Regions from separate parts of the Delftia deserti genome, predicted to be linked through region 1. Evidence: riboswitches for the same ligand, from Rfam matches in the RefSeq annotation. Region 1 holds a riboswitch; the other holds the start of a gene.
What was found. Region 1 has a riboswitch for cobalamin ahead of ACFPFG_RS00710 (TonB-dependent receptor domain-containing protein). Riboswitches for the same ligand answer to the same signal wherever they lie in the genome.
Positions count from the first base shown of each region.

Region 2: linked by a shared signal. The riboswitch ahead of ACFPFG_RS23105 (TonB-dependent receptor) and the one ahead of ACFPFG_RS00710 (TonB-dependent receptor domain-containing protein) in region 1 are both predicted to bind cobalamin.

Region 1 is NZ_JBHSIH010000001.1:147,986-151,406, reverse strand. It holds gene ACFPFG_RS00715 (ABC transporter substrate-binding protein) at 1-199, opposite strand, end outside; gene ACFPFG_RS00710 (TonB-dependent receptor domain-containing protein) at 204-2,108, opposite strand; cobalamin riboswitch at 2,179-2,403, opposite strand; gene ACFPFG_RS00705 (hypothetical protein) at 2,500-2,889, shown strand; gene ACFPFG_RS00700 (helix-turn-helix transcriptional regulator) at 3,087-3,278, shown strand; gene ACFPFG_RS00695 (sulfite exporter TauE/SafE family protein) at 3,288-3,421, opposite strand, start outside.
Region 2 is NZ_JBHSIH010000001.1:4,839,098-4,842,518, forward strand. It holds gene ACFPFG_RS23100 (CHAD domain-containing protein) at 8-898, shown strand; cobalamin riboswitch at 937-1,221, shown strand; gene ACFPFG_RS23105 (TonB-dependent receptor) at 1,351-3,421, shown strand, end outside.

The DNA.
Region 1 (3,421 bases):
CGATGCGCTGTGGCACGCGCTCCAGGCGCACCTGCCGCCCACGCATGTCGGTGACGGTGTAGGCGGCGGTTGCCCCGCCTGTTCCCGCATTCGCCGCCTTTTGCGCAAAGGCATTGCCCACGCCGCCTGCGCAGGCCAGGGCGGCGGTCAGCAGCAGGATGCGGGGCAGGCGCGAAAGCAGGGGCAAAAGCAGGGGCATGGGGTCAGGGCAGAGGTGTCCAGCGCACGCTGACGAACACGGTGCGGCCTGCGTTGGCATAGCCGCGCGTGGGGGCGTAGTCGCGGTCGGCGATGTTGTTGACACGGGCCAGCAGCGTCCATTGCCTGTTCAACTGGCGCTGGGCGTAGAGGTTGACCACGCCGTAGCCGCCCAGCTTGAAGGTATTCGCCTCGTCTGCGTAGCGGCCGCTGTACAGCTGGGCTTCGCCGCCCAGCGTCCAGCCGGCCGCCTGGGTGTCGGCATTGAGCTTGAGCATGCGCTTGGAGCGGTAGGGCAGCAGCTTGCCGGTCTCCAGGTTCTCGGGGTTCATGAAGTCCAGCGAGGCGCCCAGATTGGCGCTGCCCAGGCGCGTGCTGCCCGCCAGCGTCAGGCCGGTGATCTCCACGCTCTGCCAGTTGCGGTAGCAGTTGCAGGGAAGGGCGCTGTTCCAGTCGTAGGTGATGAGGTTCTTGAACTTGTTGCGGTAGACCACGGCCGAGAGGCGGTTGGCACCGGCCGCATAGTGCAGGCCCGTTTCCACGTTGGTGCTGCTTTCGGGCTTGAGGTCGGCCGCTGCCTGGCCGGTGAAGCGCTCGTACAGCGTGGGGGTTCTGAAGGCCGTGCCGGCCGATGCCACCCAGCGCCAGCGCTCGTCGATCTGCAGGCCGTAGCCCAGGCCGCCCGTAGTCTTGTTCTGCTGGTCGCGCACCTGGTCGTGGCGCAGGTTGGCGTCGAACTGGTGGCGCCCCTCCGTCAGGCGCCAGCCGGCCGACAGGGAGTTCTGCACGCGCCGGCTGTCGGTGTTCTGGGTCCAGGCGTATTGCGTGTCCAGCTTGTCCTCGCGGCGCTCCAGGTCGATGTTGAAACGGTGCTGGCCCAGCGTGAACAGGTTCTGCAGCAGGTAGTTGGTGGAGCGGCCCTTGGCGCTTTCGGGCGACTGGGTGTGGCGGTCGCTTTGGCTGTCGGTATGGGAGATCTGGACCACGCTTTTGTAAATGGCGTTCCAGCCGGCCTGCCAGCGCAGGCTGCCGGTGGTGTTCTTGACGACGTCGTAGTCGTCGAACGGCGGCGGGCTCTGGTCGTAGTGGGTGCGCAGGCGGCTGTGCAGCAGGCTGGCGTCGATCTGGTGGATGCCTGTCTTGTAGCCCGCGTTCAGGCCCAGCGAGGTGTTGCTGTAGCCATCCTTGTCCGGGTTGGGCGAGAAGGTGTTGCCGGGGTAGACGTCAAAGCCGTCGCTGCGCTCGTCAGCCAGGTTCAGCCCATAGGTGAAGCCGTTGGCCCCGCCCTGAAATCCCGTGGCCAGCTTGCTGCTGCCCTGGTTGCCTATGCCGGCCTCGGCATAGGCGCGGGTCTGGCCGTCCGCCCGCTTGGTGAAGATCTGGATCACGCCGCCCATGGCGTCTGAGCCATAGATGGCGGCGGCCGGGCCGCGCAGCACTTCGATGCGCTCTATCTGCGCCAGCGGCAGCGTGGACCAGACCGCGCCGCCCTGCAACTCCTGCGAGCTGTAGCGCACGCCGTCGATGAACACGGCAGTGTGCTGGTTGCTGGTGCCGCGCAGGTAGACCGAGGTGACCTGGCCTGGCCCGCCATTGCGGTTGATCTGCACGCCCGGCACCTGCGCCAGCAGGTCGGCCACGCCGGTGGCGCCGCTGCGGGCAATGGTCTCGGCGTCGATCACGGTCATGTCGGCCGTGACGGTGCGCAGGGACTGCTCGCTGCGCGAGGCGGTGACGACCACGGTATCGAGCAGGGAGGTCTGTGCGCGCTGCGCCTGTTGTGCCTGTGCTTGGGCCTGGCAGGCCAGCAGCGAGGCCGCAGCCAGGGCGGACAACGTGCGCAGTACGGGGAACGCCGAGGGCGAGCGAAGAGCGGCGCCAGGGGCGCGCGCGAGGGCGAGGGTGTGCATGGATGCGGACCAGTTGCGCGCCAGCGACCCCGCCGGCACGGAAACCAAAAAGACCGGCTGCGCTGCATGCGCGGCCGGCCGCCTGTTGGCCGGTATCCAGACTGGTGACGCACTCGCCAAGGCCTTCCCGGGCTGTACGCCCAGTGGCACGGGTTTGGCGGGGGCCGGTGCATGCACGCGGCGTTTCACTCACTGTTGCGGGGGCAGTACACGCGGGCGGCTTTATCTGGCCGCCCCATGTTTCCCGTTTAACCGCAGCCCCTGGGGCTGCTGGCACCAACGGCGGCGATTGTACGGCGGGGCGTTCAGTGAGAATGTAAAGCTTGCTTGACATGTCCGTGGATGGCGGCGCACAATGTCAAGCATCCTTTACATATTGCGAGAGACTTCCATGAATCAAACAACGGTCACCAACCGCCGCTACCAGAAGGAGCTGGGATTTGCGCTGCTGCTCTACATGGCGCTGCTTGTGGGGGCGCTTTTGCTCAGCGCCGACATGCAGGCCGGGGCCCTGCGCACGGCGCTGCTGCTCAGCCCCATGCTGGCGTTTGCGCTGGCCGTGCGGGCCATCGTGCGCCTGGTGCGCGATACCGACGAGTTCCTGCGCAAGTCCATGCTGGAGCAACTGGCGATTGCGGCGGCGGGTACGGCGGGCCTCACCTTCACCTACGGATTCCTGGAAATGGCAGGTTTTCCCAAGCTCAGCATGTTCATGGTGTGGCCCTTGATGGGCGCGCTCTGGGTGGCTGCCTCGGTGGCCCACTGGCTGCGCAGCCGATGAGCCGGCCTGCCAAGGTGGCCCTCCCATGAAAAATGACCCCCACGCTACCCTTGCTGAGCAAGGTCCGCAGCCCCCCGAGGGGGTGCTTTTTCATCTTGGGGCGGCCCGGCGATGAAAAATGACCCCTACGCTACCCTTGCTGCGCAAGGTCCGCTGCCCCCCAAGGGGGTGCTTTTTCATCTTGGGGCGGCCCGGCGATGAAAAACACCATCCGTGAACTGCGCGCCGAGCGCGGCTGGAGCCAGGCTGCGCTGGCGGACCTGCTGGGCGTGTCGCGCCAGACCGTGAACGCGATCGAGACGGGCCGCTACGACCCCAGCCTGCCGCTGGCATTCGCCATTGCCCGGGTGTTCGAGACCCGGATCGAGGCGATCTTCCAGGAGGGTTGAGCGCAGCGCTCAGGCCACGATCATGACCAGCAGCACCAGGCCCAGCAGGGCCAGGTAGGCCTTGGCATGCAGGGCATCGGGAATGCGGCCGATCAGCGGTGCCGCCAGCCTGATGCCCGTCCACGATCCGGCCGTCAGCAGCG
Region 2 (3,421 bases), 4.7 Mb from region 1:
CCTGACCATGTCCACCCCTGCGAAGCAGCACCCTGACCGGCCCGATGCGGCCGGCTTTGTGCGTGCGGCGCTGACTGCTGCCCTGGCCCAGGCGCAGTCGCATCTGGCGGTTTTGGAGGGCGGTGGCAGCGATGCCGAGACCATCCACCAGCTGCGCGTGGCCCTGCGGCGCCTGCGCACCGTGCTGCGCGAATGCGCGGGGCTGGCGCCCGGCATGCGCGCCGAATGGGATGAGCCCCTGGCCCGGGCCTTTGCGCAGCTTGGCACGCTGCGCGACGCCGGCACCCTGGCCGACGTGGTGCGGCCGCTGCTGCAGGACGCCCATGCGCCCCTGTGCGAATGGACCGTGCCAGCTGCCGGGCAGGCCGACGCGGCCGCCGCGGTGCGCGAGCCGCAGTTCCTGCAGACGCTGGCCGAGATCCATGCGCTGGCGCAGGCACCCGCAGGAAAGCGGCAGCCCGGCCTGGCCAGCCTGTCTGCCGCAGGCACGCGCAAGTACCTGGTGCGGCGCCTGCAGCGCCTGCACCGCCAGGTGCTGCGCGATGGCCGGCACTTCGACCGCCTGCCGCTGGCGCAGCAGCACCGCGTGCGCAAGCGGCTCAAGCGCCTGCGCTACCTGGCGGACTTTGCGCAGGAATTCGCGCCCGGAATGTGGCCCGGCAAAAAGGGCCGGCGCTTTGCCGAGGCGCTGGTGCCCGCCCAGGACGCGCTGGGGCTGCACAACGACATGGCCGTGGCGGCCGCGCATTTCCATGCCGAGGCCGGCACGGACCCGCGCGCCTGGTTCGCCGCCGGCTACCTGCAGGCCCGCCTGGCCACCAGCGCGCGCAGCAGCCGCCGCGCGCTGCGGGCGCTGGCCCGCGTGCCGGGCTTCTGGGCTGGGCGCCATCAGCGATAATCCGCCGCTGGCGCGCCGGCGCGGTCCCTGGGCCGTGGCGGTGCGCTGTTGCTGAAGGTGCCCCATGCCGTTCGCCGGCCAGGGGTTCAACGGGAAGCAGGTGCGCGATGCCATCGAGATGGCCGCTCGCAATGCCTGCGCTGCCCCCGCAACGGTCAGCGGAATACAACTCCCCACGCTGGCGCGCCACCCACGGGTCACGCGCCGCAAGCCACTGTGTCCTCCTCGGGCATGGGAAGGCGGGGATGCCTGCCGCAGCGCGCCCATGATGCGCGCCGCAGCGTTCCGCAAGCCCGGATACCGGCCTTCTGCATTGCTTTCGGACGCCGCGGGAGTGCGCCTGTCCGGTCCGGCCCCAGCCTGCGCTGCCGTGGCCGGCTCCGGCGTGCGCGCTGTGCGGCGTGGTTCAGACGATAGGCCCCGCGGGTGAGTGGGGCAGTTGGGTTCAACGCATGCGCTTCGCTTCTTCGGCCGCCGATTCCTCCGGCCTTCTCTCTGTTCTTCCTCTTGTCTCCAGCCTGCGGCCCGCAGCGGCCGCCGTCCTGCTGGCCAGCTGCGCTGCAGCGGCCGGCGCCGCGCAGGAGCCGGCTTCCGGGCGATCCACGGACTCCGCCGACGATGCGCTGGATGCGGTCTTCGTGACCGCCACCGCGCGGCCCGAGGCGCGCAGCCGCATCGCGGGCACCACGCAGACCATCGACCGCGAGGCCATAGAGCGCTCCAGCGCGCGCTCGGTCACCGACCTGCTGGCCGAGAACGCCGTGGGCTTTCTCAGCGAATGGACGGCGGCCCAGACCTCGATGAACCTGCGCGGCGCCTCCACCGACGGCCAGGGGCGCGACTTCCGCAGCCAGGTGCTGGTGCTGGTCAACGGCCGGCGCGCGGGCACGGCCAACCTGTCCAAGCTCAGCCCCTCGGATGTGGAGCGCATCGAGATCGTGCGCGGCCCGTCCTCGGTGATCTACGGCAGCCAGGCCATGGGCGGGGTGGTCAACATCATCATGAAGAACGGAGCTACGGCGCCTGGCACGCGCGCCCAGGTCCAGGCCGGTTCATGGGACCTGTGGCGCACCGATGCGCAGACGGCCGGCGCCAATGACCGCTTCGACTGGTACTTCGGCGTGAGCGCAGGCGGGCGCGGCGACTACGAGTCGGGCGATGGCGGCACGCGCATGGAGAACACGGGCTGGAAGCGGCGCGGCGCCAGCGGCGCCCTGGGCTGGCAGCTGCACGAGCTGCACCGCGTGGAGCTGCAGCTGCGCACGGACGGCATCTACAACGCGGGCTTTCGCGGATCGGGCGCCAATATCCACAGCCGCGACAACCGCAGCAACCGCTCGCTGGACCTGACCTACGAGGGCGCACTGCCCGGCCAGCGCCTGAGCTGGACGACCCACCTCTACAGCCTGGTCGATACCGATGAGTTCAACTGGGCATCGCCCGTGATCCGCTCGGGCAACAGCGCCGTGCCCGGCACGGCGCGCGACTACAACCACCGCCAGCTGGACGCCACGGGCCTGCGCTTTCAGCCGCGCCTGCGTGTCAGCCAGACCAATGACCTGCTGATGGGCTTTGACTGGGAGCGCAGCAAGCTGCGCTCCGACCGCCTGCGCGTGGCCATGCCGGGCGGCCCCGCGGGCCAGGTCGCGCCCTACGACAACAACCAGACCGAGCAGGTGCATGCGCTGTACTTCGAGGACGCGCAGACCCTGCTTGATGATCGCCTGACCCTGCGTGCCGGCCTGCGCAAGACCTGGGGCACGACGCGTTTCGACGATACGCCCAACCTGGCCCTGGCCCAGGCCAGCACGCGCGACTACGACAACCACACCTGGTCGGCCGGCGCCACCTGGAAGGCCACGGACCGGCTCACGCTGCGCGCCGCGGCCTCCACGGGTTTCCGCGCGCCCACGGCCACCGAGCTGGCCTCGGACTTCACGGCCGTCGGCGGTGGCCGCACCTTCGGCAACCCCAACCTCAAGCCCGAGACCAGCCGCCAGATCGAGGTCGGCGCCGCGCTGCAGCAGCCCGGCTGGCGCGTGGATGCGGCCCTGTTCCAGAACACCATCAGCGACCGCATCATCACCGTCTCGCGCGGGGCCACGACCAACACCTCGGACTACGCCAACAACGCGGCCGACATCGTGGCGCGCGGCCTGGAAATGCAGGCCGACATGGACCTGGCGCGGGCGCTGGACCTGACGGGCCACCAGCTCAAGGCCTGGGCTGGCGGCTACTACCACTTCAGCATGCGGGACAAGGGCTCGGCCGCCTCCGCCAATACCGACAAGGTGCAGCGCATGTACCGCTACGAGGCCTCGGCCGGCGTGCGCTACGGGCGCGGCAGCGGGCGGCTGCAGGGCGACTGGAGCCTGCAGCTGTCCACGCTGCTGCGCGGTCCCATGTGGTACGACACGGAAGAGGCGCTGCTCATCCCGCAGGGCGAGCCCAGCAGCACCTTCATCCACCGCAAGGGCGCCTTCACCATCTGGAACCTGCGCGCCGACTACCGCGTGTCGCCGG